Regions from separate parts of the Ensifer sp. ENS10 genome, predicted to be linked through region 1. Evidence: riboswitches for the same ligand, from Rfam matches in the RefSeq annotation. Region 1 holds a riboswitch; each other region holds the start of a gene.
The links. A riboswitch is a leader RNA that binds a small molecule or an ion and turns the genes downstream of it on or off. The one in region 1 is predicted to bind cobalamin.

Region 1 (9,556 bases):
CATTCTTGGCCTTCTGCTCCTGTCCGCCGGCTGCTCGTCGACGGTCATCGGTGAAACGCCGCTGTTTTCGTCGAGCCATTCCAGCGCCTATGCAAGTCCTTCGGTCAAGATACGCAAGGAAGAGAAGCAGTTGCGGGTCGCCGAGGCTGATGAGGATGTGGTCGCGCCGCAGCCGGTGAAAAAGAGCGCAACCAGCTATCTGGGCCGCGCGCCCTATATCTGTTCGCCGAGCGGCTTCGGCCGCACGTCGCACTGCTTCCTGAGAGCTTCGCTCTAACGGGACTGTCTCTGTTCGAGTTTGCTCTGTTCGAGTTTGCGTAACTCCGGTGCGGTGAAGCCGCCTCGGATCGTTGGGGATCGGGGCGATCCCCTCTTTGGCGGTGACCTTCTGACCGCCGCACGCGTGATGTGTCCGGTTTCATTCGCGGCGTCGAGAGACGATCCGCCGGAGAATGTTCGTTGTCTGCCAGACTTTTGAGAGCAGCCCTTGCCGCGGGAACGCTGGCGCTTTTTGCCGTCACCGGAACACCGGCGGCGCGCGCGGATGACCCGGCCGATGGCATCGACCGGGCGCTGACGACTGCGGCGATCGCGCCGCAGGCAAAAGGCGCAACGGAGAGGGCGGTCGCCATCGGCGTCTACGATCCACATGACGTCGTTGCCGACAGCGATGCGCTCGAGCTCGAACATGTCTTCGTCTACTGGCAGAAGCCGGACCGGGCGCTGTTGAAGCGCAAGATCGCGACCGCGGCGCGGCAGGGGCGGGCGTTGATGCTCTCGGTCGAGCCCTATACCCATGCCACCGACTGGCGCGCCGGCGGCGAAAGGCTGTTTGCCGATATCGGCAAAGGCCGCTTCGATCGCGAGATCGGCGACGTTTGTGCCCGTGCGGCCGCTTTCGATGGCCCGGTCTATGTGCGCTGGGGCCACGAGATGGAGGACCCCGACGGTCGCTATCCCTGGGCGCGCCCAGACAAGGAAGGCTACAAGAAGGCGTTTCGTTATTTCGTCGGCAAATGCCGGGAGCTGGCGCCGGAAGCGCGGTTCGTCTGGTCGCCGAAGGGCCATCGCAATCTCGCCGGTTATTATCCGGGTGACGATGTCGTCGATGTCGTCGGGATCCCCGTCTGGGGCCTGCAGAAGATGGATGTCGACTATTGGGGGCGTGAGCGTCGCTTCGGCGAGGCGCTGAACGAAAAATACCAGCGCGTCGCGGGCTTCGGCAAACCGGTCATGATCGCCGAACTTGGCGTTTCGGGCTCGGCGGACTACAGGCGCGCCTGGTACAAGGAAATCCTCGACCAACAGACCTATCGCCGGGCCTTTCCGCTCCTGACCACCGTCGTGTTCTTCAACGACAAGGAGCCTTACAAATGGCCGCTTGGCTATGGCTCGCCGGACTGGCGTCTCGACAAGGAAGCACTGAAGGCGCTTGCCGACCGTCAGACGAAGGAAGCGGCCGAACTCGCCGACTGATCGTCTCTTTCGTCAAAGGTGAAGCCGCGCTTGTTCCGCGCGCCCTTGGGGGGGCGATGCGCCGATCGTCCTTCGGCGCATCGTGAGAGACCCGATCTACGGACCTTGGGGACTTCCACGTCAGGCCAGAAGCAGGCCCGATTCGCGGGCAGCGGCAGCAAAGCAGCGGCTGGCCCGGTCCGTACTCGTCAATCCATCCAGCGCGTCCAGGCAGCGCCTGAGAGCCGCGCGGTATTCCCGTCCGCGACGTCCCGGCCATTGCCGCAGCAACTCGACGGCTTCGAAGACCGTTCTGACGACGGTCTGCCGTTTTGCAGATAACCGGAGGGGGATGGGAGTGGCGAAGAACTTCTCGCTCATTTGCTTTCCTCGTTCTCAGTCTTTTTCGAGCGCGAGGCCAACGCTGTGGCGCGGGAATGGTTCCGCCGGATCAGCGACTTTTTTCGGCCCGTGAACTTTTCGTGATTCCTGAAGTCTGAGGGCGGGCCCTAAAGCTCGAGTGCTGCCTTGAGGTCGGTCGATTTGTGGACGCGCAGGTCGAGATCGGCTTCGATATGGTCGATATGGTGGACCATCAGTTTGGCTGCGGTATCGACGTCGCCGCGTTCCAGCGCGTTGACGATCTCGTCGTGTTCGTTGTGGCCGCAGCTCGAAACGGTCGACTGGCCGTAAAGCGCGATCACCAGCGAGGAGCGGGCAATGAGTTCGTCCATGAAGCGGCGAAGAATGGCGTTGCGGCTGAGATCGGCGAGCGCCAGGTGAAAATCGCCTGATGCCTTGATCTCGGCGCGGCGGGCCGAGTGGCCGCGCTGTTCGGTGAGCTGCCGTTCGGCCGCCAGCATGCGCCGGAGCTCGGCGAGCTCGGCCTTGCCGATATGGGGCGCCGCGGCACGAACGACGCCGGGTTCGATCAGCCGGCGGGTCGCGAAGATCTGGCGGGCTTCGTCGATCGAGGGATGGGCGACAAAGGCGCCGCGGTTCTTCTCGACGCTGACGAGCCCTTCATAGGAGAGCGCCTGCAGGGCGGCGCGCACCAGCGTGCGGCTGACATTGAAGAGTTCGCCGACATCGCTTTCGGAAAGCTTGGTGCCGGGGGCGAGCCGCCGCTCGACGATCGCATCGCGCAACGTGTCGCGGATATGCTGACTGCCAGTGTCGGCGGCGGTGTCTGTGGCCATGTCGGCCAGTGGAGGCGTGGTGGTCAAGGACATGAATCGATCCGCGAAATAACGGCTCATCTTATCGCCGGGCGAAGCGAAGGGAAACGACAATCTGACGCGCATGGGTTGCGCGCCGACAACTGCATGTTTCCTTAAATCGTACCCGATTTAAGGACGAAACATGCAGCGTTTCAAAGTGCTAGGGCGACCATTGCGCGTCTGATAAGACGCGCGGCGCTGTAGGGGCGGCGAGGGGCTATTTGTCGAGTTCGGGATAGACGCGGTCGAGGAAGCCGGGCCTGAGCTTCTCGCCGATCAGGCAGTCGGATGCCGGAAGGGCATCGGCCAGGCGGACGGTGGGCGGCGGCGGCAGGCCGCTGACCTCGAGCACCAGCTTCTGGCGAATTGCGATCGAAAAATCCTCCGGCTCGTGCACCGGCAGCACGAAGGACCCGGGACCGCCGATGACGCATTCGGCGTAATACTGGTCGAGCGGGCCGGTCGAGACCGAGGGGCGGATGAGGATCGCAAGCCCGTTGATGGTGATGCCGCGGGCGACTGCCGTCTCGCGGGCGGGAATGACCGGCGGGCCGATATTGTTCGGGCCGTCGCCGGAAACGTCGATGACCCGGCGTATGCCGTTGAAGGCGTTCGAATCGATCAGCACCGTACCGTAGGTGATCGCGTTCGAGATCGACGTGCCGCGCCGGGTGCCGACCGGTCGCGCCTCGATCAGCTTGGCAAAGGCATCGGCGTCGGCGGCGGTTGAGATCACTTGCCAGGCGACGACGGAGGATTCGTTAACCGTTCCGGCCCATTCGAAATAGCCGATGGCGATCTTGCCCAGTTGCCCGCTTGCGACCGCATCGAGGAAATCGCGGTGCCGGAGCGCCTCCACGTAACCGGCGCGCTGGATGCGCGCCTCGTCCAGATCCATCGAGCCGGACATGTCGACGGCCAGGATCAGTTCGACATCGACATCCGTCGACGCGGCGGTCGATGGGCTCGGGCCACCACTCAATGAGAGGATCAACGCCAACACGCTCAACATCGCTTCAACCAGTCATTGCGCGCGGTCAGATTAGAAGAATGTAACACAGGATTGGATTTCGGCGACTATTTGGGTGTAGCTGGCCTTCAACAAAGAGTGATTTGCCGGCGTTAGCCCAAAAGGACGTATGACGGGGGCCAGGGGCCGGAAGGGCGGAATGCTGAAACAGACGGAAAATGCCGAGCTATTTCAAACCGATGGCCTGCAGAAGGCGGCGTTCGGATACTTCCTCGATCACGCCGATCCGGCCACCGGATTGATCGCGGACACGTCGCTGCCGGGCGCGCCGTCGAGTATTGCGGCGACCGGTTTCGGCCTTTCCTGTTATCCCATCGGCGTCGAGCGCGGGTGGATTTCGCGCCGCGAGGCGATCGGGCGGGTGTTGACCACGCTGCGCTTCCTGGCCGAGAGCCCGCAGTCGCGCGACCAGCGGGCGAGCGGCTATCGCGGCTTCTACTATCACTTTCTCGATATGCGGACCGGCGAGCGCACCTGGAGCAGCGAGCTCTCGACCGTCGATACGGCGCTGCTGATCGCCGGATGCCTGACCACCTCCGCTTATTTCTCCGGCGAGGACACGGGGGAATGCGAGATCCGCACGCTCGCCGAAAGGCTCTATGCTCGCGTGGATTGGCGCTGGGCGTTGAACCGCAGTGACACACTGACGATGGGCTGGCGCCCGCCCGGCCGGTTCCTGAAGCATCGCTGGCGCGGGTACAGCGAGGCGCTGCTGCTCTATGTGCTGGCGCTCGGGGCGCCCGATCATGCGATCGAGCCGGAGCACTACGCCGCCTTTACGGAGGGTTACGACTGGATCGCGGCTGACGGCGGGCCCCATCTCCATGCGGCGCCGCTGTTCATCCACCTGTTCCCGCAGGCCTGGCTTGACCTTCGCGGTCTCGGCGATCGGCCGATGCGCGAAAGGGGGACGGATTACTTCGAGAATACCCGGCGCGCCATCGCGCTGCAGCGCGACCATGCGTGGCGAAATCCCGGTGGCTTCGCCGGCTATGGCGAACGCCTCTGGGGGATCAGTGCCTGCCATGCGCCACGCGGCCGGCTGCGCCTCAAGGACGGACGCTGGCAGCGGCTTTTGGGCTACGTCAACCGCGGCGCACCCTTCGGTCCGGATGACGGCACGCTCGTGCCCTGGGCTGCAGCGGCCTGTCTGCCTTTCGATCCGGATGCGTCCCTATCGGCCCTCGGCCATGTCGCGGCCGGCTATCCCGGGCTTCTGAAGGAAGGGCGCTTTCCGGGCGGGTTCAATCCGAGCCTTGCAGGCGAGGGGCCTGCGGGTTGGATCGACGAGCGTGTCGTCGGCCTTGACCAGGGGCTCGTCGTGATGATGATCGAGAATTGGCGGAGCGGCTTCGTCTGGGAGCTGACACGCAGCCTGCCGGCGATCCGGCGCGGTCTTGAGCGCGCGGGATATGAGGGCGGCTGGCTGGCGACGGAGACGGCATGAATTCGAGAAATCACCAGCGGATGGCGCGGACGGTCGAGGGATATCCGCCGCAGGCGCTGGCAGTGGTCGAGCGGTTGCACGCGCAGTTCCCCGACGCCGGTGTCTCGCTCGGGCCGGCGGACAGTGCCTTCAGCGCACCGGCCGCCTTCTGGGCCGCTGGTGGGACCGGGATCGAGCAGAGCCTTGCCTATCAGGACTTTTTCGCAATCGGCATGACGGACCGGATTCGGGCGGCACATCTGATCGCCTTCTACAGCCGCCAGCTGAGTGTGGTTCTCGGCGCGCTCTATCTTGGCGCGGGTCTTCAGGCGCAGATCGCCGGGCTTCGCTTCGAAGAGTGGACCCGCCTTCACCATGATCGGGAAGTTGCCGGCAAGCGTTATCATTTCCGCCTCGGTGTGGCGGAAGGGCCGCAGCATGCCGAAGGCATCAGCGCTTTCGAGCGCGGCTTCACGGCCCATCTGGCGCCGGTCATCGCGGTCCTGAAAAAGCGCACCGGGCTTTCTTCCGGGGCGCAGTGGCGGCTGGCAGCGGATTCCCTTGCCGGAGCGTTCCTGGAGATCGGTCGCGCGATCGGTGACGAGGCGCGCGGCATGGCCGAGGCGCTTGCGATCGTCAAGCGGCGGGGCTCGCGGTTGTTCTCGGAAGAGCTCTGCTACGAGGAGATCTCCGCGGTCGATCCGGCAAGCGGCGCGCAACTGTCGCGCCAATATCGGATCCGTTGCGGCTGTTGCCTCTACTTCCAAACGGAGGGTGGCAGCTTCTGCGATACCTGCGTCCTGCTGGAGCCGGACGATCGCCGCGCGCGGCTGGCCGCGCATCTCATGCAAAACGGCGGGGCCTGAACCCCGCCGTCGTTTGTTCAGGTGCCCATGGGGGGGCGTGATCGGCCGGATCAGTTTGCTCTCGCGAAACGCTCGTTGATGAAGCCGGAGACGACGCCAAGCACGATCCAGAAGGCGAGCGTGGTGGCGAGTGCGGCAACCGCAAACTCGGCGCCGAGCACGGCCGGAACGTTGCTCGTAATATCGACCGGCTGCGGCGCGCCGTAGACGTGCGGCGCGGCGATCAACGCGAGGCCGACGACCTTGGACACGATTTCTTCGCGCAGGACGACGAGATAGAGACCGACTGCGGAGAGGGCGACGGTCGCCAGCCACCAGGTTTGGCGGTCGCCGAGTTCGGCGGCCGGGAAACCCGGCAGTTCCGGCGGCAGGCCGATTGCCGGCAGCATGTGCACGGCAAGCCAGCCGCAGGCGCCCCAGAGCGCGCCGTTCCTAAGCGTGATCGGGTAGCCGATCACCAGGCTGACGCCGGCCAGGAGCAGGCCGAAGCCGGAGCCGGTGACGAGGTTGGCAATGAGTGTGCCGGAGAACCGGCTCATACCGAACATGATGCCGCCTTCCTCGTGTTCGCCCTCATGCGCATAGGCTGGCGTGATCGGCGACAGGGCATCGAGCATGGCGGAAAGCGGTGAGACCGCCTTCAGCGACGAATGCTGGTCATGGCCCTCGGCGGCGGGTTGCGTCGTTCCAGGCTGTGCAGCGGGCTGTTCGGTTGCGGCCGGAGCCTCGCCTTCGAATTCCTCCGCATGCAGGATCAGCGGGGTTACCCGAAATTCCTGGGCGCCGGTCATGAAGACACCGGCAATCAGTCCAGCCACGATCGCGGCCAGAAGCGTTCTGACAATCATCTTGAAGTCCCTCGATAACGGCAAAAGCCACGCGCTGCGGCGTGGTTTGCAAGCCTTCCCGTTCTGCCATGCGGATGGCCGTTGCGCGCCGGACGAAACCGGCATGCACAAACACCGACATCCGGCACAGGCCGGATGCGTTCATGTCCGCAGACACTTCGATGCGGAACGTGAGTTACGTTCCGGAACATCGTCTTAGTGGCAGGGGAAGCCGTAGGAGTGGCGGGTGTCGTGCGCGGTGTCGTGCAGCACGGCCGAATTGGCAAGGCCGGCACCGAAGACGAGGAATGCGCCGATGAAAAGCGCGATGACGCCAGCGGTCAGACGATCGCTGAGGGAGAGCGGAATGCTCGAAACAGTAGACGTAGCCATGACAACCTCCGTGATGGCATCGGGAAATTCCCGGTGTGGGCCCTATGCCCGTATCGAGTGGCAGGTTTCCTGGCTCACGGCGCTGGGCGGGAAGCCCTGGATCAGCCTCGCCTTCCCAGATCGACCACCCTCTCGTGGTCTCTTCCAGTGGCTTCTTCCGGATCGCTCCGGAATGGCAGATCGACGTCGCTCTACAGTCGCGGGGTCGGCCGTGATGTGAATGCCCAGCATGGGTCCATCCGTCACGTTCCCGTTTACTCCCGAAACACGTTCGTGTCCCGGGAACCAATCGATCTCTGATGATTAGGATCGCACCCCTAATATGTCAATTGGACTTGCGCCGCCGCCCGGTCCATCCGCGACAAAATCGCGGATGATCATGCGTTTATAGGCCTCGACGATGCGGTCGCCCTCGGCGCGATCGACCGACACCGCAAGCCGCATGGTGCAATCGCCGAGATGCATGATCAGGAAAGCGGCACTGTCGATGGTTTCGCGCGGGGTTTCGGGCACAAGCCGGGCCCAGACATCGGCAAGCAGTTTTCCGCCGGCGCGGCTTTGCAGAAGATCGATCTCGCGCAGCGCCTTGTCGGCCTGCATTGCCGACCAGATGTCGCGCATGACGGGCTCGGCCAGAAACATGTCGTAGTAGATGTCGAACAGCACGCAGAAGGCGTCGCGCAGTTCTGCGAGCGATGTGACCTTGGCAAGCTCGGCCGCGATGCACTCGTTGCACATGGCATTGTAGCGCTCGGCCAGCGTGCGCACGATCGCCGCCTTGTCGGGGAAGTACTGGTAGAGCGATCCGATCGAAATTCCAGCCTTTTCAGCAACTTCGCTCATGCGCATGGCGTCGCTGCCCTTTTCCTGAATGAGCGCCGTCGCGCAGGCTAGGATCTGTTCGACGCGCTCGCGGCTGCGTTTCTGGCTGGGTGTCCGGCGCAGGGCGGTTTCGTCTTCGGCGGGAACCGCGGATGGGCTTGTTTCTGAAATCATGAGTGATGCTCACATTTTGGCTTGACTCTTAAAATACGAGGATTTATCACATTTGCAAATGTGAGAGATGCTCATGTTTGTTGATGAACCTTAGGAGGAAACGATGTCTCAGAAAGTCACACTGGTTTTGGGCGGTACCGGCAAGACGGGGCGGCGGGTGGCTGAGCGCCTTCAAGAGCGGGGTGTTGCGGTGCGCATCGGCGCCCGCTCGGCATCACCGTCCTTTGACTGGACGGACGAGGCGACCTGGGCGCCTGTGCTCGAAAATGTCGATCGCATCTATGTCTGCTACCAGCCCGATCTGGCGGTGCCCGGCTCTGTTGAGACCATCCGCAAGTTCGCAAGCCTTGCCGTGGGCGCCGGCATCAGGCGGCTGGTGCTCTTGTCGGGGCGCGGCGAGGACGAGGCGGAAGCGGCCGAGCGCGAATTGCAGGCCTCCGGCGCTGACTGGACGATCGTTCGGGGGAGCTGGTTCTTCGAAAACTTCAACGAAGGCTTCCTGGCCGAGGGGGTCTCAAGCGGTTCGGTCTTCCTGCCCGTGGATACAGTCACCGAGCCTTTCGTCAGCTGCGACGACATCGCTGACGTCGCGGTTGAAGCGCTTCTCGACGATGATCATGTCGGCAAGGTCTATTCTCTGACCGGCCCGCGGCTGATGACCTTTGCTGAAGCCGTGGCCGAGATCGCTGCCGCGGCCAAACGCCCGATCTCCTATCAGGCCGTGCCGGTTGGCGACTTCGCCGCGCAATTGCAGGCTGACGGTGTGCCTGATGACTATGTCGAACTCATCCGCTATCTCTTCACCTCGGTGCTCGACGGGCGCAATTCGAGTGTGACGTCTGACGTCGAGCGCGTGCTTGGGCGGCGGCCGCGCGACTTTGCAACCTACGCCCGCGAGACCGCAGCAACTGGTGTCTGGAGTATTGCCGCATGATCCCGCTGATCCCCGCTCTGGCGTTTGCCGCCGCGATCGGTTCCGGCCTGATGGCCGGGTTGTTCTTCATCTTTTCGGTCTGCATCATGCAAGCCTTGTCGCGGCTGCCGCCGGAGCAGGGGATCGCCGCGATGAACGCCATCAACGTCGTCATCCAGAACCCGATCTTCCTCAGCGCCTTCATGGGCACGGCGCTGCTTGGCCTGGCGCTGATTGTCGTCGCGTTCATTTCGGGCGGCGAGGGCCGATGGCTGCTGGCCGCGGGCGGCCTGGTCTATGTCGTCGGCGTGCTTCTGGTGACGATCGTCTTCAACGTGCCGATGAACGACGCGCTTGCGGCCGCTGCACCCGGGCAGGCCGCGACCGATCTGTGGCTTGGGCGCTATCTCACCGATTGGGTCTGGTGGAA
Region 2 (9,556 bases), 500 kb from region 1:
TTGTCAGCCCGGGGAAAATCGGGATCGGCTGGCCGGCACGCAGGATGCCGCGCAGGAAGACCGAGCGCGCCTCGGGCTGCTGCTTGAGCTGCCAAAGGCGTTTGCCGGCGACGTCCTTGTTGGTCACCACCACGTCGAGAATTTCGACCGGAATGTCGAGAAGCTCGCGGTCATCGGTCTCGGTGCCGATCCGGCTGGCATATTCCACCAGGAAACCGCGAAGCCCGGCGACCGCAATGATGTCCCCGGCCTGCAGTCGCTCTTGCGGGGCGGGGGAGATGATCTCATTGCCCCTGCGAATCTGCTCGACATAGGCCTTCTGATGCTCAGGGACTCGCGCCTCCGCTTCCGCCACGGTCAGGCCGACCAGATTATCGGCGATCTCAAAGGCGCGCGCTTCGATCTCGCGGCGGGCGGTATCGCCGCTGTTCTCCGGGGCGATGTTGAGTTCGGCTTCGAGCTCGGCGCAGGCTTCCTTCAGGCAGCGGCCGAACATGCGCGGTGCGAGCTGCGACTGGACGAGGATCGCGGTGACGACGCCGACGAGATAGGCGACCGCAAAGCCGGTGGCCACGGCGGATTCGAATTGGGTGACGGCTTCGGGTGTTGGCGCCGTCTTGCGGAAGGTGTCGATGGCGACGCCGACGGTCGCCGATTCCGTTGCCCCGCCCGCAAGGACGCCTGCGGCCGTGCCGAGATCGAAACCGAACAGGATCGAAAGAAGGATCGCCGCCGCGAGCGCCGCGACGCAGAGCGTCACCGTGACGGCGATCTGGGGCAGGGCATCGGCATTGAGGCTCTGGAAGAATTGCGGGCCGGTGCGGTAGCCGATGGCGAAGAGGAACAGCAGGAAGAACGCCTGCTTCACGTCGTTCGACAACACGGCGCCCGTCTGTCCGATCAGCACGCCCGCCAGCAGGCAGCCGGTAACGGCGCCGATGGTCACGCCGAAGATGGTGATCTTGCCGACGGCGTAGCCGATGCCGAGCGCGAGGAAGAGGGCGAGCTCCGGATGCGCTCTGAGGATGCCGAACAGGTGATCGATCACGCCGCTTTACTCCCAACTCCATGCCGAAGGGGCGCCTTCAGCCTGATGATGCGCTGCTCACTTGCCGGCAGGACCCTGCCGGAAAATCCGGGGTGGCTGGGTATCAGGGCGTCTGCTCACGCCCTTCTGCATGTGTCCTTCAATCGTCGCCGCTTGAAGGACAAAACATGCAGCATTCGAAAATGCTACAGCGACCGTTGCGCGTCTAATTGGACGCGCGGCGCTGCAGGGGGAGGCGGCCGACGGGTTTGCCGGCCGCTTTGCTCGGCTAGCTGATCTTCAGGCCCTTGGCCGCCTGGTAGGTCTGCACGTAGCCACGCGCCACGGAGCGCACGGCACGGCCGATCTGCGAATAGGCGTCGTCATTGAGGTTGGCGAAGGAAACGCGCGCCGACCAGTTTGGCGCGTCGAAGCCGGAGCCGTTCAAGAGAACGATGCCGTGGTCCTCGGCCAGTCGGAAGGGAATGTCGAGCGGATGGATGTTGTCCTTCACCCATTCGACAACATCCTGCCCGACATATTTGCGCAGCCAGAACTCGAAATCGATGATGCCGTAATAGTGGTCGAAATAGATGCCCGGGTTGGACTCGACGCCCATGCCGTTTACGAGGTTCCAGAACCGCTTCGTGCAGATGGCGATGCAGGCCTTCTGGTAGGCCTTCTCGACATCCATCAGCTCGACCAGGCTGAAGAGCGACATCATCACCTGCTGGGGAAGCGACAGGCCGGCGGTGTGGTTCAGCGCCACGTCGCGGCTGTCGGCGACGATGCGGTCGATGAACTTCACCTCGCGCGGCTTCGGCGTCATCGCCTTGTAGCGCTTTTCCAGAAGCTTTTGGATCGGCTCGGGATGCGCCTTGATCCTCTCGTCGAAGATATTGTCCTGGGCAACGGCCACCACGCCGAGGCGCCAGCCGGTGCAGCCGAAGTACTTCGAATAGGAATAGACGCCGATGGTGTTGCGCGGCAGATGGCCGAGCAATGACTGGAACCCCGGGACGAAGGTGCCGTAGACGTCATCGGTAAGGATGATCAGATCGGGACGCTTGTTGTTTACGAGATCGACAAGGCGCTTGATCGAATCCGGATCCATCGCGACGGCCGACGGGTTACCGGGGTTGACCAGGAACAGCGCCTTCACCTCGGGGTTTTCCAGCGCCTTGATGTCATCGTCGGTGAACTGGAAGCGATCTTCCTGCTCGGCGCTGACATTGATGGTCTTCAGCGTGTAGTCCTCGAGCTGCGGCATCTCGAGATAGGGAGTGAAGATCGGCGTTCCGAGCGCGATCGTGTCGCCGGCGTTGAGGATGCGGGCGTTCTTCAAGGCCTTGAAGATGTAGCACATGGCGGCGGTGCCGCCTTCGACCGGGTAGAGGTCGAATTTCACGCTTGGCCGGTGGCCGGCGCACATCGCCCACATCAGATATTCGTGGGTGATGATCTCGTTGTGATGCAGCGCCCGATCGGGGACCGGATAGTTGTCGCCGATGATCGAGTCGGTCAGCTCATGCACGAATCCATCCGGGTCGAAGCCGAAGGTGTTGATGGCATAGGCGACGGCGTCACCGAGGGTTTTGGCGGCCGGGACGCCTTCGTCTTCCTCGTCCACGGTTTCCGTGCTTTGAAGCTGTTTCTTGATCCACTTCTGGAACCGCGCATGCGCGCCGTCCTGGGGCGGCATGCCGGCGACGCCCGCCTTCGGATCGTAGTAGGCGCGTTTAGCCTCCGTCAGGGCGAACTGGCCGAGCAGGAAGAAGGCTTCGCGGGCGCGCGTTGCCGTCCAGTTCGGGTTGCCGCGGCCGGCATTGAGGAAGGCCTTGGCGGATTTCTGCGAGCTCGTCTTGGCGAGCTTGATCAGTTCGTCCTTGATTTCGAACGGGCTGAGATCGGAAATGCTGTCGTAGAATTTTCTGTCCAACATGATCCACACTCCCTGTGATCTATGAAATTGGAACAATGGTCTCGGTTCGCCGGCGCGCCTCAGGCGAGCATGATGACGATGACGAGGCCGAAGATGGTGAGCAGCGTGTTGCCGATGGCGTAGGGCATGCCGTAGCCAAGCGCCGGCACCTTGCTCTTGGCCGCCTCCTGGATCATGCCGAGCGCTGCGGTCGTGGTCCTGACGCCGGCGCAGGCGCCAAACAGGATCGCCGGGTGGAACTTGAAGACATAGTGGCCGATCAGCACCGAGGCGATCATCGGGATGGAGGTTGCAACGACTCCCCAGATGAACAGCGAAATGCCAACCTCCTGGAGGCCTGCGACGAAGCCCGGTCCGGCGCCGATACCGACCACGGCGATGAAGATGTTGAGGCCGAGCGTGTTCAACAGCCACAGCGCCGGCGACGGGATGCGGCCGAAGGCGGGGTAGGTGGTGCGCAGCCAGCCGAGCACGAGACCGGCAAGCAGGGCGCCGCCTGACGTGGATAGCCCGATCGGAATACCGCCGATCGTTATCGTCAGCGCCCCGATCATCGCGCCGATGAACAGACCCCAGCCGAGGAAGGCGATGTCGGTGGTTTCGACCGGGCGATCGGCAAAGCCGAGAGCCTTGATCGCCGCTTCGACGTGCCTCCTGGCGCCGCCGATGGTGACGATGTCGCCACGCTCGACGGTCGTGCCGGGAAGGACCGGGATCTCGACCAGCGAGCGCACGATCTTGCGGGCATAGACGCCGCGCGCCCAATCCATCGTGCTGACTTCGGCGAGTGTCTTTCCGGCCAGCGCCTTGCTGGTCACGTAGACGTCGACGATCTCGGCCTCCGCGTTCAGAAGCTCCTTGTCCTCGACCTCCGTCAGCTTGCTGTCCAGGTTTTCGACGAGCAGGGCGCGCCTGCCCGAGAAGGCGACGACGTCGCCCGGCTGCAGCACGGTGTTGCCATCCGCTTCGATGATCTGATCGCCTCTTCGCAGGCGCTCGACGAAGACGCGAATGCCGGGAAGCAGGTTCTTGACCGGCGTTCCGGTTAGCCCGCTTGCTTCGTCGATCCGATAGGCCCGAAGGCCGAAATCATGATAGGCGCGGGTGATGCCGGGTTCGCTGCTCTCGGTGCCGCCGCCGAGCTTGGCCTCATACTCCTTGCAGGCCGCCGGAAGATCGATGCCGAGAAGTTTTGGGCCAAGCTGGGCGAGGATGATGGCAGAGCCGATCGTGCCCCAGATGTAGGTGACCGCATAGGCAATCGGAATCTGGTCGGCAAAGGTCTTGGCCTGCTCCGGCGTCAGCCCGAGCGAATTGATCTGGTCCGTGGCAACGCCGATCGCAGCCGAGATCGTCTGCGACCCGGCATACATGCCGGCGCCGTAGCCAAGCGGAAGCCCGGCGATCAGCGCGCAGAGATAGGGAACGATGAGGCACAGCACCAGGACAGACAGCGCAAAGGCAATCTGTTTCGGCCCATCGGTGCTCAAGCCGCGCACGAATTGCGGGCCGACACCGTAGCCGACGGCGAACAGGAAGATCAGGAACAAGGTGGACTTCAGATCACCGGAAACCTGGATGCCCAGCTGCCCGATGAGAACACCCGCCAGAAGCGTAGCGGTGACGTTTCCGAGATTGAACCCCGCGACCTTGATGGGCCCGATCAGGAAACCGATGCCGAGGGCGAGGAAGACGGCGACCGGCGGATAGGTCCGAAGCGTCTCGACGAAGAAGTCAATTGGATTCACTGCCATCCCCTGTAGAAAGTTGCGTTGCCATCACTTCATTTCGGGACTTGCGCGGCTAAGTTGATTTTATCGGTGGCTTGTCGATGCCCAATCCTAGCTTTGGCAATTGTCGCTTCGGCTGCTGATTTTCTCAACGGCCTTGGGGTTACGTGAGCGTAACGTACGTTAAATTTCTGGCTTTTGCGGCCAGTGGGGGCTGATGAGCGCTGCGCGGCATCGGTCCGAAAGCGTCGGGTCGGGCGGTCGTGCGAAGGCAAGTTCGGGAGGGCGGCGGCGCGCCGGTCCCGATGAAGGCACACGGTCCCACTACGGCGGATTTCGCCGGCTATTCAACTCTGGCATTGTATTTCTATGTTATCGCATAACGGATGGACATGACGAAACGCCGCATGTCGATGGACCCGGAGCACATGCCCCCGCAGTTGCTTCATCCGCGCGCCGCGAAGCTTGAAGTGACGGGGGCGCTCATCCGTTCGTTTCACGAGCAAGGCCGGCAATTGCGGCCAGTCTTGCGCTCCGCTTCAGATGGCGACGCCTTCGAGTGCTATGATCCGTGTCCTGGCACAGCGCTCACGGATCGCCTTCAGGCGCTGATAGTCCGGCGATTGGTACCAGGAGAGCAAGGCTTGCATGTCCGGGAACTCAAGGATGACGAGCCGGTGCGGTTCCCAGTCGCCTTCAAGCACCCGGGTTGCGCCACCGCGGCCGAGATAACGCCCGCCATAGCGGGCCTCCGTCGCCGGCACCTCTCTTTTGTATTCCTCGAAGGTCGCTGCATCGGTGATATCGACATCGGCGATCAAATAGGCAGCCATGGCAGAGCTCCTTTCCCGACAAGCCAAGGAGCAAGGATACGCCGGTCGTCGCCGTCAGGCGAGACTCTCGCCCGCGGCGGCCGGCAGGGTGACTTAGGATCATTTCCTTGTTGATTGTTGTTATGTTATTTTATAACAGTCGGTACATGACGAAACGCGGCATGTTGATAGATCCCGGCCGCCCAACCCCATCGGTTGTATCCGCTGCCGATTCATGCGAGGAAGAGCGCGATGGTGCTGCGTCCGCGACAATGCGGAAGCGGCTGAAAAGGGAACACGGAACGGACGACCCTGACGGGACCGAAACCGTGGCTGCCCCCGCAACTGTGAGCGGACAGCGCATTCACACCATGTCACTGGCCAAAGGCCGGGAAGACGTGGATGCGCCGCGACCCGCGAGCCAGGAGACCTGCCATCGAACCGATCAACCACAACGGACGGGGTGTTCCGATGGAAAAGAACTGGCTTTCGCGCGACGGTTTTCCGTCACCCTGCCGCTTCGCCATCTCTTGCCGTCAGTCCGGCGGAGAGAGAGAATGGCTGAGCCGACTTCAAGACAGCATAAGATAACGGTCTGCACCGATTGCCGCTTTACCGGCGGCCCCTGCATGCCGGGCGCCGAGCTGATAAAGCGGCTCAACCGCAGCATTGCCGCCCTCGGCGCGCCGCTCGATAGTGATTTCTCGATTGCCGGCACGGTCTGCATGGCGGCATGCACGCGCCCCTGCACCATCGCCTTCCAGGCGACGGGCAAGGCGACCTATCTCTTTGGCGACATTTCGCCGGAAGAGGACATCGACGATCTCGTCCGCTTTGCCGCCACCTATGTGGAGCGCGGCGACGGCATGACGCGGGCTGCCGAACGGCCGCGCGGACTGAAGGGCAAGACGCTCGCCCGCATCCCGGCGGCCATGCTCGTCTCCGAAGACGTTGCGGGCCATTTCCAATGAGTGCGACACGCATGCGCTCAAGCGCGTTTGGTGCGTCGGGGATGGACGCGTGGCGCTGCCGGGGTGGGATCAGACCATGACCTGCACCGCAACAGGAGCCGCCCTTCGCGTTAAGGGGCTTTGCTGGGGGCCGCGCCCGGGGTTGAAGCTGGTCGACGACATGGACTTCGCGATCGAGGCGGGCAGCCGGCTTGCGATCCTCGGGCCGAACGGGGCCGGCAAGACCTCGCTTCTGCGCTGCCTTTACCGGGCGGTGCAGCCGAATGCGGGCCGCATCGAGGTCGACGGCGTCGACCTCTGGTCGACCTCGGCGCGCGAAGCGGCGAAAACGATCGCCGTCGTGCTTCAGGAAATGCCCGGCGATTTTCCCTTCAGCGTGCGCGACGTGGTGATGATGGGCCGCATCCCGCGGCGGGAGGGGCTCAACGGCTGGACGGACACCGACCGTGAGCGCGTGCAGCACGCGCTCTCCCATCTCGATCTCGCCCATCTGGCCGGCCGCCAGTTCTCGACGCTCTCGGGCGGCGAGAAACAGCGGGTGCTGATTGCCCGGGCGCTTGCCCAGGAGCCGCGCATCATCATCCTCGATGAGCCGACCAACCATCTCGACATCCGCCACCAGCTCGAAATCCTCGAGCTCTTGCAGACGCTGAAGCTGACGATCGTATCGACGCTGCACGACATCAATCTCGCCGCCGAATTCGCGACTGACGTGGCGATCGTGACGGCGGGGCGGCTCACCGCCTTTGGCACACCCGACGCGGTGCTGAGCCCGCGGGCGCTGTCCTCCGCCTTCGGTGTCACCGCCACCGCCCACAGCACCGCCGTTGCCGGCACCGCCCGTTTCTCCTTTTCACTTCCTCGGGATCCATTTCATGAAGATCAACATTGCCTCCTCTGCCTTCCTGTTTCTCATCGCCACTGCTGTGCCGGCGCTCGCCTATCCGGTCACCGTCAAGAGCTGCAACCGCGAGGTGACCTTCGATGCCGCGCCGAAGCGGGCGATCGCCAACGACGTCAATCTGGTCGAGATGATGCTGGCGCTGAAACTGCAGGACCACATGGTCGGCTACACCGGCGTTTCCGGCTGGAAGACGCTGGATGAAAAGCTGCGCGAGGGCGTCAAGGAACTGCCGGAGCTTGCGGAGAAATATCCGACCAAGGAAGTGCTCCTCAACGCCGACGCCGATTTCTTCTTCGCCGGCTGGAACTACGGCATGAAGGTCGGCGGCGAGGTGACGCCCGAGACCTTGGCGCCGTTCAAGATCGGCGTCTACGAACTGACCGAATCCTGCATCCATGTCATGGCCAGGGAAAAGCCTACGATGGGCGACATGTTCGTCGATCTCCTCAACCTCGGCCGCATCTTCGGGGTCGAGGATCGCGCCGAGGCGCTGGTCGACGGCTACCGCCGCCAACTGGCCGCGATCACCGAGGCAAATGCCGGCCGCGAAAAGCCGACGCGCGTCTTCGTCTATGATTCCGGCGAAGAAAAGCCCTTCACATCCGGCCGCTTCGGCATCCCGACGGCGATGATCGAGGCGGCCGGTGGCGCCAACATCATGGACGACGTCGACAAGAGCTGGGTGGAGGTCTCCTGGGAGCCGGTGATCGATCGCAATCCGGAGGTCGTGGTGATCGTCAACTACGGCGAGGTGAAGGCCGAGGACAAGATTGCCTTCATGAAGAACAATCCGGCCTTCGCCAATATCGATGCGGTGAAAAACGACCGCTTCGTGGTCCTCGATTATGTCGAGGCGACGCCGGGGCCGCGCAACATCGACGCCATTGCCCGGCTCGCCGAGGTCTTTCACGGCGAAGGCCTGTAACCGATGCTGGCTGAGGATACGTCGCCTGGTCCCGCTACCGTTTCGCGGGTTCTCTCCGTTCGGGCGATCCGCGGCGGGGTCGGGGTGTTCGCGGCGCTGCTTTTGCTTCTTCTGACTGTGACCGTGGGCGTGTCGCTCGGCTCGGCGCCGATCCCGGTAACCACCGTCTGGTCGATCGTCGCCAGCAAGCTCGCGCCCGGCAGCGTCGAGGCCTTCTGGTCGGCGGGGCGCGAAAGCATCGTCTGGGACGTGCGCCTGCCGCGGGTCATGCTGGCGGGGCTTGTCGGCGCCGGATTGGCGCTGACAGGCGCCGTGCTGCAATCGGTCACGCGCAATCCGCTTGCCGATCCGCATCTGCTCGGCGTCTCCTCGGGCGGCGCGCTCGGGGCGATCGTCGCACTGCTCCACACCGGAATGATCCTCGGTCTTCTCACGGTGCCGCTCTTTGCCTTTGGCGGCGCGCTGCTGGCAACCGTGCTGGTCGCTTTCGTTTCCCGCGCTCTAGGCACCAGTGCCGATCGCCTGGTGCTTGCCGGCGTCGCCGTCGCCTTCGTGCTGACGTCGATCGGCAATCTCATGATCTTCCTGGGGGATCCGCGGGCGACGCACACGGTGATCTTCTGGATGCTCGGCGGCCTTGGCCTGGCGCAATGGCCGCATCTCATCTATCCGGCGCTCGTGCTGTCAGTCTCGCTCGGCTGGCTGGTCGTCCGATCGCGGGAAATCAACGCGCTTGCCATGGGCGACGAGACGGCGATGACGCTCGGCATTCCCGTGCGCCGCTTCCGTCTGACGCTCTTCGTCGTCACCGCGCTCCTGACCGGGGTCATGGTGGCCTTTTCCGGAGCGATCGGCTTCGTCGGGCTGATGGTGCCGCATTTCGTGCGGCTCTTTGCCGGCAGCGACAATGTCCGGGTCATCCCGTTCTCGGCCTTCTTTGGCGCCTTGACGCTGATCATGGCCGACCTCGTGGCCCGCGTCATCATGGCGCCGGAGGACATGCCGATCGGCGTCGTTACCGGCATTGTCGGCGGCATCGCCTTTGTTGCCATCCTCACGCGGCGCGCGTAAGGCGTGCATCGACATTGGGCATGCATGGAAATGGGCCGGTCCGCGCCTATGTCTTAGCGCATGTCTCCTTGAATCGAACTCGATTTAAGGACAAAGACATGCAGAAAATCAAAGTGCTACAGCGACCATTGCGCGTCTGATAAGACGCGCGGCGCTGTAGCGCATGCATGGCTG
Region 3 (9,556 bases), 750 kb from region 1:
CAGGGCGCATCCGATCCGCGGGAAGGGCAAGGCCCACCTGTCTCACTGAACTTGGTTGCCACACCTCTTTTCAGTCTGTGGGCGCGGATACCGGACGTGAATGAAAGGAGGTCTTTCATGATCGCGCGCGATCTTCCCGCGAACCTTACCCTCGAAACGATCCGCAAGCAGGCCAAGGCTTTTCTGAAAGCCGTGAAGGCCGATGATGCCAGTGCAAGGCAGCGGGCGTTTCCCTATTTTGCCGATCCCGCTGCAATGGGGCTCCAGGATGCGCAACTGGTGCTCGCCCGCGAGTTCGGCTTTTCGAGCTGGACACGGCTGAAGCGGCATCTTGAGAAATCCGGGAGCAATGCACCTGCAACCGAGCAGCTTGCAAACCGCTTTCTGTCTCTGGCGACCGTCTCCTACTTCGGCGACATAGCCGCTGATCCCGAGCGGTTCACCCAGGCGCTTGCACTGCTGGAAGAACATCCCGATATCGCCGGCGACAGCATCCACGTTGCAGCCGCGCTCGGCGACGTAGAGGCAATTGACCGCTGGCTCGATCGCGATCCGAAACTCGTAGGCAAACGCGGCGGGCCGTATGACTGGGAGCCGTTGCTCTACGCTGCCTATGCCCGGGTTCCCGGCCATTCCTCTCTGCCCGCCGGCCGACGCCTGATCGAACGGGGTGCCAGTCCCGATGCGCATTGGCTTGACGACGGTCAGTACCGCTTCACGGCGCTGACGGGCGTCTTCGGCGAAGGCGAGGCCGGCCCCGAGCGGCAGCCGCAACATCCGGATTGCGTCGCTTTCGCGCGGCTGCTGCTCGATGCCGGTGCCAGGGCGAATGACAGCCAGGCGCTGTACAACCGGATGTTCGAGCCGGACAACACGTGCCTCAAGCTTTTGCTCGACTATGGCCTTGGCGCCAACGATCGGAACAATTGGCTGGTTCGCAACGATGGCGGTTTCGTTGAAAACGGCGAACGCGTTTTCGACTACCAGCTCGCCTGGGCGCTCGAAAAACGCATGGGCGAGCGCGTGCGCCTGCTGGTCGAGCATGGTGCCGACGTCAATCGTCCCATCAAGGGCCGGACGCCCTATCAATGGGCAGAGCTCGGCGGTGATGCGGCGCTGGCTGCGTTTCTCGTTTCGCGCGGGGCAACGGAGGCACCGCTGGACGATGTTGACCGGCTGGCCCGGGCTATCTCAGAAATGAAGGCCGATGCGGCGAGGGCGCTCGTTAATGCGGATCCGACGCTGATCACACGCGCGCAGACCGCGCATCCGGCGCTTCTGCACGAGGCGGCGGGTGACGACAGGCGCGCCGAAGCCACGCTCATGTTGTCGCTCGGCTTCGACGTCAACCGCATGACATCGCGCACGCCGCTGCACGAGGCGGCACTGCACGGCAATGTTGATATGGCGAAGCTGTTGCTCGATCACGGTGCCAATTCAACGGCCCGTGATCCCTACCACCATGCGCCGCCGATCGGCTGGGCCGAGTACAACGGCAAGGCCGAGATGGTGCGCTTCCTGAAGGAGCAGCCGCTGGATATCTTCGCGGCCGCGGCCTTCGGCATGGTCGAATGGGTTGCCGAAATCCTCGATCGGGAGCCAGAGTTGCTCGAAACGCCGTTCGGAAGGTTCCGGGGGCGCGGCCGTCCGGAACCGCAACAGGATTGGATGACGCCACTGGCGTTCGCCGTGGTCAACGGGCAGCCGGCCGCTGTGCGGCTGCTTCTCGATCGAGGCGCAAACGCCGGCATACGTGACGGTGTCGCGGGCCCCTCGATACGAGATCTGGCGCGTGACAAGGGCAATGAGGAGGTCATCGCATTGCTGCGCCCGGCAGCCGTTCCGAAATAGAACGCTCCGTCCAAATGGGGAGCGCTGACATTGGTTTGCGCTCCCTGTAATCCGCCTGCGACTGCTGATTGCTGGCGGATTCAGCCGGTTGAAATCGTTAAGTATTTCAACACCAGCTTATTTAAGCCAAACTTTGATTTTGATCGCTACGGTGCTGCCCAAGTTGGCCGCCGTGGCTGCGTATCGCGCTTGGAGAGGCGCGAGAATGCGCGCGACAGCCGGCCGGACGAGGGGGCGATCGCATCATGGACAAGACTTTGCGGCTGGCGAAGCGGAGCAGAACGGTTTGGGCGATCCATGCCGCCTGCACCCTGGTCGCGGTTCTGATCATCGCGAGCCTCATTTTCGTTCTGGATCGGTCCGTCGCCGAGGCGGATCGCTTCGGCCTTTCGGCGGAGCGCCGGCTGGTGGCAAACGAACTGCGCCACCAGATGGATGCCGTCGTTCAGTTTCAGGCGCAGCTTTCCTTCTGGGACAAGACCTACGAAGAACTGGCCAAGGGGCACGTCAGCGACGCATTCGTTGCGGACGAGCTGTCGGGCTGGCTGTGGGAAGACTACGGCTTCTCCTGGCTGATCATGACGGGCGTGGATCACAACACGTCGACTGTGTTGAAGGACGGTGTTGCCGTGCCGAGCGAGACGGCCCGTGTCCCGCTCGAAGAGGTCGATGACCTGCTCGACGAGGCCAAACGCCGCTACGATAACGTGCTCAGAAACAACCCCGGCTCCTACGTGCTCGATGTCGTGACGCCCGACCCGCAATCGCTGATGCCGTCCGTACCCGGGATCCACGCCGTGGACTTGCGCGAGATCGACGGGCGCATGAGCGTCGCCGTGGTGCAGGCGGTCATCCCGGAAACGCTGGCCGTTCCAGCGGAGCGCCGGGCGCCGGTGCTCATGGTTTCGGTGCGACCGGTGACGGCCAAGATGACGCGAGAGATCGCGACGCGTTTGGGCGTCCGGGGTCTTGCTTTCGTGCCATTGACCGAGCGGCCGAAGGGCAGCGTCTACACATCGGTCGGCCGCTGTTCTGACGCCTCCTGTCTGGTGGCGGCTTGGATGCCGCAATCGCCTGGCGGGTTCGTGCGCGCCGAGTTGCTGCCGAGCGTCATCGTGATGGCAATCGTCGCAGCGCTGCTGATGGCGTTCGTTGCCTTCCGCTTCTCGACGCTCTTTGCCGCCTTGCAGCAGAGCGAGGCACTCAACCGGCACCTCGCCAAGCACGATCGGCTGACGGGGCTGCTGAATCGCAGCGGCTTCGACGACATGCTGGCGGCGGCGCTGTTGAAGGCAAAGACGCACCCGTTCACGCTCGTCTATGCCGACCTCGACGCGTTCAAGGCGGTCAACGACCGCTATGGTCATGCGGCCGGCGACGCTGTTCTTGTCGCTATGGCCGAGCGTTTCCGAAACCGCGCCGGACCCAAGGGTACTGTGGCACGGCTCGGCGGCGACGAGTTCGCAATCATCCTCGGCGATTGCAGCGAGGCCGAAGCCCGTGGGCTTGCGGCCGGTCTTGTCGCCGATGCGCAGACACCAGTTGGGTTCAACGGCCAGCTGCTGGTCGTCGGCGGCAGCGCCGGCATCGCCTTCGCGCCGCGCCATGGTTTGACCGCGCGTGCCTTGCTGCTGGCGGCAGATGAGGCGCTCTATCTTGCCAAGCGACGTGGCCGCAACCGCGTCGAGACCGCTGACGATACGGTGCTGCCGGGTGAAACCACCGGCGAGCAGCCAACCGCCGGGCCAAGCGGCCTGGGCGATTTTTCTACTCCGGTACGTTATAGGGCGTGATGACCACCACGGCCGAAAGCTGAGGGCCGACTGCGGCGGACGGCACGCGGCCGTAAAGCATGATGGTGCGGAAGGCCGTGCGCGCGTCGGTCTTCAGGTCGTGATGCAGGACGAAATGAATGCGCCGCGCGCGCAGCAGCGCCAGATTGTCATCGTCGAGATCATGGGCGATGTAGAGCGCGCAGTTGCGGTTGAGGCGATCGAAGGCTGCCAGCACCGAGCGGTTGCCGCCGCCGATCGAATAGGCGGCATTGATGTCGGGGTTGGCGGCGAGCGCTGCGTCCGCCAGCGCGCCGGTTTCGCTATCGCGACCATGCCCCTCGCTGATCTCGACGATCCTGATTGTCGGATAGTGCTGACGCAGCACTCGGCGGAAGCCGATCTCCCGCTCTTCCTCGCCGCGGAAGCGGCCGCTGGATAGCGTCACGAGGACCGTGGCCGCGGCACCTGCAAAGCGTTCGCCAATCAGATAGGCAGCCGTTTCTCCGGCCGCCCGGTTGTCGGCGCCCGCATAGGCGGTGCGCTGGGAGTTGGGAAGGTCGGTCACCAGCGTCACGACGGGAATACCGCCTGTCTCGAAGCGTGCGACGGCGCCGACGATCTCGGGCACATCCGGCGCCTTCAATACCAGCCCGTCGGTTCCGCGCAGGCGGATGCGGTCGAGCAGTTGCGCGATGTCCTGCGGGCGCATGGTCTCGGCGAAGTGAAAACGGCAGCGAAAGATCGTCGGCGCCAGCGTGATGGCCTCGCTTTCGAAGGCTCGCCGGACCGCATCGGTAAAGCGCTCCGGCGCCTCCATGACGATATCGATCGCGAACTTGCGGCCCTGAATGTCGAGCCCCGCCTGCTGCTTCTCCAGCTCCTCGATGGCCGCGCGAACCCTGGCGATGGTCTGGCGGCGAACGCCCGGGCGCTCGTTGAGCACGCGATCGACCGTCGCGGTACTGAGGCCGGCCTGAAAGGCAATGTCCTTGACCAGAAACGGATGGGCCATCGCCGCTGCTCTCCTGATGGATTTTTGATGGATTCTTGCTCTATATCATGTTTTGCCGCCGCCTATAGTCGTGTCCATCAAGATGTTCCGGAGGAGGAAACGGGATGAAGACCGACAACAGTGCGAGGCAGCGGATCGAGCGTGTCTGGCTCACCGAAGCGGCCTGCGATATCGAAGCGTTCCGCGCGGAAGTCGAGCGTCGGACCAACCTGGCCGACTATCCCTATGCTTCAAGCTGCGACCAGAACGTATTGATCTACAATAGCGTCGAGCTGATTGCCGCCTGCGGCAATGCAGAAACGCGGCGGGCGGTGCTTGCCGAAATCTGTGAGGCGCTGGCGACCGGCCCCGGTGTGGCGGTCTTCAAGCGCGCCTTTGCCGACACCGCCGCGGTGGATGTCGCGAGCACCGTCTTCGACGAGATCATCGAGGAGCAGCATCGCAGCAACAGCGGCGGCGGCGACCACTTCGCCAAGCCTGGCGCCAATGATCGCATCTGGAACTCGCTGGAAAAGCACTGCCTGAAGGCGCCGGCGAATTTTGCCGCCTACTACGGCAATGCCATCATTGCGCTTGTCAGCGAAGCCTGGCTTGGGCCGAATTACCAGATGACGGCGCAGGTGAACCGCGTCAATCCGGGCGGCGCGGCACAATCGGCGCACCGGGACTACCATCTCGGCTTCCAGACCGCCGCGGTGATCGAGCAGTACCCTCTCCATGTTCACAAGCTTTCGCCGGTGCTGACCCTGCAAGGGGCGGTCGCCCATTGCGACATGCCGCTTGAAAGCGGGCCGACCCTGTTTTTGCCCTATAGCCAGACCTATGTGCCGGGTTATCTGGCGCTCAATCGGCCGGAGTTCCGGGCCTATTTCGACGAGCATCATGTCCAGCTTCCGCTCGAGAAGGGCGATGTGGTCTTCTTCAATCCGGCGCTCTTCCACGCCGCCGGCAACAACCGCTCCACCGACATCCGCCGCGTGGCGAACCTGCTGCAGGTGTCCTCGGCCTTTGGCCGGGCGATGGAAACGGTCGATCGGCTGACGATGAGCGCGACGCTCTATCCGGCCTTGAAGGCGTTGCTGGCGAAGGGCAAGCTGACCGAAGCGGAAGCGGCCAATGCCATCGCGTCCTGCGCCGAGGGCTATTCCTTCCCAACCAATCTCGACCGCGATCCGCCGCTTGGCGGGCTGGCGCCGAAGACCCAGGCGCAGTTGATGCGCGAGGCACTGGCCGCAGGAACGAGCGAGCAGGATTTTCAGTCGGCACTCGACGCGCAGGCGAAGCGCAAGCTGAGCTGACGGGTCAGTCTCACAATTGACAGGCTCCCGGTGCGTTTCGCTCGGGAGCCGTAGCTGTTTCACACGATCATCTGCGAGGGAGGAACTCGATGAACGGACAGATGCAAGGCAAGATCGCCATCGTCACCGGCGGCACGCAAGGGCTGGGCGCAACGATCGCCGGTCTATTCGCCGAACGCGGTGCGGCGGGTATCGTCATTTGTGGACGCAATACCGCCAAGGGAAAGGCGAAGGCCGAAGAAATCGGCAAGGCAAGCGGCGCGAAAGTGGTCTATGTCGAGGCCGATCTTGAAAAGGTGGACGACGCGCGCAAGGTCGTTGCCGCCTGCGATGCGGAATTCGGTCGGGTCGATGCGCTGGTCAATGCCGCCGCCATCACCGATCGCGGCACGATCCTGGACACGACACCGGAACTCTTCGACCGGATGTTCGCCATCAATGTGCGGGCGCCGTTCTTCCTGATGCAGGAGACGGTGAAGGTGATGCGGCGCGAGCGAACGGAAGGCACCATCGTCAATATCGGCTCGATGTCGGCAATGGCCGGGCAGCCCTTCATTGCGGCCTATTGCTCGTCGAAAGGCGCTCTGGAGACGCTGACCAAGAACACTGCCTATGCGCTTCTGCGCAACCGCATCCGCGTCAACGGCCTGAATATCGGCTGGATGGCTTCCGAAGGCGAGGACCGCATCCAGCGCGAATTTCACGGCGCTGCCGCGGATTGGCTCGAAAAGGCGGCCGCCAGCCAACCCTTCGGCAGGCTCGTCGATCCGGCCGAGGTGGCGCGAGCCTGCGCCTACCTGTCTTCGGCGGAATCCGGGCTGATGACCGGATCGGTGATCTGCTTCGACCAATCGGTCTGGGGCGGCTATGACGGTTCGCCCCATCCGGTGGCGCCGCTCTAGATCACGAAGATTTTGGGTCGGATCGATCCAAAATCATAAACGTGATCGGTCCTTAGAAGTTAGAGCGGAATGCGGGCGGAAAACTGCGTGCACTTTTCCTCATCCCGCTCTGACGGGCGCTTGTCTTTCGCTGGTGGCTGTGCCCTTATGACGCCGTCAGGTGCCCGCGCAAGCGGGAGAATCGGGAATCCGGTGTCATTCCGGAACGTGCCCAACGCTGTGACGGGGACGGTCGCCTCTACAAGTGCCTTGAATTGATTCAAGGTTTTGCCACTGGATCTTAAATCGATCTGGGAAGGTGAGGCGACCGGTTGAACCGAAGTCAGAAGACCGGCCTGGCGAGATAGACCGAACCCCGCGCGGACGGCGGGAGGTTTTCGCATTGTTGGGGATCGAACGATGCTGACTGAACCGAAGGGCGGCCTTGCGGCTGCCGGTGCCTTCTCGCTGGATGAGCGGGAGGCTGTCTACCGCGCTATCGAAACACGCCGCGACGTGCGCGACGAATTCTTGGCAGAGCCTCTTCCCGACGATCTGGTGAAACGCCTGCTTACGGCGGCGCACAGTGCACCGTCGGTTGGCTTCATGCAGCCCTGGAATTTCGTACTGGTGCGGGGGGCAGAAACGCGCGAGCGCGTCTGGCAGGCGTTTCGCCGCGCCAATGATGAGGCGGCGCTGATGTTCGAGGCAGAGCAGCAGACCAAATACCGCTCGCTGAAACTCGAAGGCATTCGCAAGGCACCGCTCAGCATTTGCGTCACCTGTGACCGCACGCGCGGCGGCGCCGTCGTTCTCGGCCGCACGCACAATCCGCAGATGGATGTCTATTCGACGGTTTGCGCCGTGCAAAACCTGTGGCTTGCGGCCCGCGCCGAAGGAGTTGGCGTCGGCTGGGTCAGCATCTTTCACGAGGCCGAGATCAAGGCGATCCTCGGCATTCCCGATCATATCGAGATCGTCGCCTGGCTCTGCCTCGGTTATGTCGATCGCCTTTACCAGCAGCCCGAACTGGCGGTGAAGGGATGGCGGCAACGCCTGCCGCTGGAAGAGCTGGTGTTTGAGGAAGGCTGGGGGAACTGCGGCGAGAGTTCCTAAAACCCGTCTCGCAAAAGTGCGCAGCGGTTTTGCGATAACGACGTGCGAAGTATCAAAAACTTAAAGTGCAATGAGCGAATCTAAAAGATCGCGACGGGCTTTAAGGCGGCGCCAGGATCAGTTCTGGACCGGTTGATAGGCCGGTCCCTTCGGGTGCTTCAGGTCGATCGAGGTTTCTTCCTGCGGCAGGAAGGTCGGGCCGACGACGCGCACCTTGCTCTTGGACGGGTCGTAGGGCCGCTCCTCGGCCGGCGCCTTGGCGGTCGTGGTGTCCGCCGGTTTCTTGGTTTCGATCACGACGATGGACGACTGATCGTCGCCGATCTTGGTGCCGGTCGTCTTCGGCGAGGTTGCGGCAGTCTGCGGTATCTGGCAGCCGCACATGCCAGGCTTGCTGATGCCGCGGGTGCGATAGGCAAACGCATTGGGCATTTCGGTATAGGGTAGCCCGGTCACGGCCGAGACCATCTGTTCGCTCTCTTCCGTGTTGATATCGTGGAAGTAGAGTTCCGTTTCGGCGCCAGGGCAGCGCGCCCGGCAGGCCTGTTCGTCACGCGGGAAGTCGGCCGGCGTCGCATCCGAGGAGATCGGGAAGAAGGCGCCGTCGCAGGTGCGCACGCACATGGTCCTGAGCGTTCCGCGGTAATAGCCATCCTGCGGCGCATAACTGTCTTCGTTATGCCCGAGCATCGGCCCGTAGGCGTCCTCAGGTGGCAGGTCGGCAATGATGTTGCGGTGCGTTTCGGGCTCTTCGGGCTCGACGCTGGCGAACTCCTCGCTGTCGCTGTAGCAGCCGTTGATTTCAAGCGCGGCAAGGATGCGGCGGCGGCTGTCTTCGCTGCCGCCGGCGACGATCTGCTCGCGCTCCGACTTCAGCATGCGCAGATTGTCTTCCATCTCGGCGATGAGGCTGTCGAGCTCCCCGCAGCTGTCGGGGTCGCCGCCATCGAAGGTGACGACGCTGCCGCCACCGCAGCCCGCGCGGCGGCGGTCGTTCTTCGCCCGGCGCAGCTCGATATTCTGTCGTGAGATGGCGCTGGCATAGTCCCGGGCATCCGCAGTGGTGGCGACCATGTCGGGCAGTTGCGCAAGCCGGGTATTCAGCCGGTCGCACACGGTCGATGCCAGCGAAGGATCGGCACCGACCAGGGCCAGCGGCACAAGCACCACAGCGACGTGTTTCAAGCGCGGGAACACGGGCGAAGTCTCTTCCTGATGCCGCATGATGCCGGCCTTCTGATATGGGCGGCTGCCAGCGGCAATTCCTGTTTCACCTCCATCATAGAGCTTGTCGGTGATCGTGCAACGACAAGCGGCGGTTTGCGTTAACGGCTCCGGCCGGCGATGGCATTCAAGCGGCGCGGGCGGTTTCGAGCGACATCGGGCGTTCGAGAACGGTGCCTTCGATGGCGGCAATGGCCTTCATGCGCTGAAGCAGGTCGTTAGTCACTTCCCAGGCGACGGCAACGGCGAAGACCGAGCCGATGCGATGGGGTTCGGCAATGCGCTCGCCCGGGCATCCCATGCGGCGGAACATGCGCTCCAGGAACACGTCGGTGACCGTGACGATGTGGCTGATGCCGGAGGCGAGACCGAGTTCGCCGACACCGCACATCAACTCGG

Region 2: it holds a riboswitch for cobalamin, as region 1 does, so the genes downstream of both, IB265_RS09095 (DUF1636 domain-containing protein) here and IB265_RS11520 (CbtB-domain containing protein) in region 1, are expected to answer to the same signal.
Region 3: it holds a riboswitch for cobalamin, as region 1 does, so the genes downstream of both, bluB (5,6-dimethylbenzimidazole synthase) here and IB265_RS11520 (CbtB-domain containing protein) in region 1, are expected to answer to the same signal.

The regions. Positions count from the first base shown of each region.
Region 1 covers NZ_JACVAS010000002.1:942,508-952,063, reverse strand. Annotated here, with positions in the region: gene IB265_RS11560 (hypothetical protein) at 1-277, shown strand, start outside; gene IB265_RS11555 (glycoside hydrolase family 26 protein) at 460-1,476, shown strand; gene IB265_RS11550 (DUF982 domain-containing protein) at 1,597-1,836, opposite strand; gene IB265_RS11545 (GntR family transcriptional regulator) at 1,965-2,687, opposite strand; gene IB265_RS11540 (DUF1194 domain-containing protein) at 2,893-3,687, opposite strand; gene IB265_RS11535 (glucoamylase family protein) at 3,845-5,152, shown strand; gene IB265_RS11530 ((2Fe-2S)-binding protein) at 5,149-5,997, shown strand; gene IB265_RS11525 (CbtA family protein) at 6,048-6,845, opposite strand; gene IB265_RS11520 (CbtB-domain containing protein) at 7,041-7,217, opposite strand; cobalamin riboswitch at 7,259-7,522, opposite strand; gene IB265_RS11515 (TetR/AcrR family transcriptional regulator) at 7,521-8,213, opposite strand; gene IB265_RS11510 (NAD(P)H-binding protein) at 8,317-9,147, shown strand; gene IB265_RS11505 (DUF1772 domain-containing protein) at 9,144-9,556, shown strand, end outside.
Region 2 covers NZ_JACVAS010000002.1:442,196-451,751, reverse strand. Annotated here, with positions in the region: gene IB265_RS09115 (TrkA C-terminal domain-containing protein) at 1-1,048, opposite strand, end outside; gene IB265_RS09110 (bifunctional aspartate transaminase/aspartate 4-decarboxylase) at 1,317-2,969, opposite strand; gene aspT (aspartate-alanine antiporter) at 3,029-4,717, opposite strand; gene IB265_RS09100 (DUF1330 domain-containing protein) at 5,239-5,532, opposite strand; cobalamin riboswitch at 5,748-5,964, shown strand; gene IB265_RS09095 (DUF1636 domain-containing protein) at 6,069-6,482, shown strand; gene IB265_RS37720 (ABC transporter ATP-binding protein) at 6,643-7,587, shown strand; gene IB265_RS09085 (ABC transporter substrate-binding protein) at 7,514-8,311, shown strand; gene IB265_RS09080 (iron ABC transporter permease) at 8,315-9,382, shown strand.
Region 3 covers NZ_JACVAS010000002.1:194,229-203,784, reverse strand. Annotated here, with positions in the region: gene IB265_RS07915 (ankyrin repeat domain-containing protein) at 118-1,851, shown strand; gene IB265_RS07910 (GGDEF domain-containing protein) at 2,097-3,644, shown strand; gene IB265_RS07905 (LacI family DNA-binding transcriptional regulator) at 3,619-4,638, opposite strand; gene IB265_RS07900 (phytanoyl-CoA dioxygenase family protein) at 4,743-5,936, shown strand; gene IB265_RS07895 (SDR family oxidoreductase) at 6,026-6,838, shown strand; cobalamin riboswitch at 6,980-7,192, shown strand; gene bluB (5,6-dimethylbenzimidazole synthase) at 7,238-7,933, shown strand; gene IB265_RS07885 (DUF2865 domain-containing protein) at 8,051-9,157, opposite strand; gene IB265_RS07880 (acyl-homoserine-lactone synthase) at 9,285-9,556, opposite strand, start outside.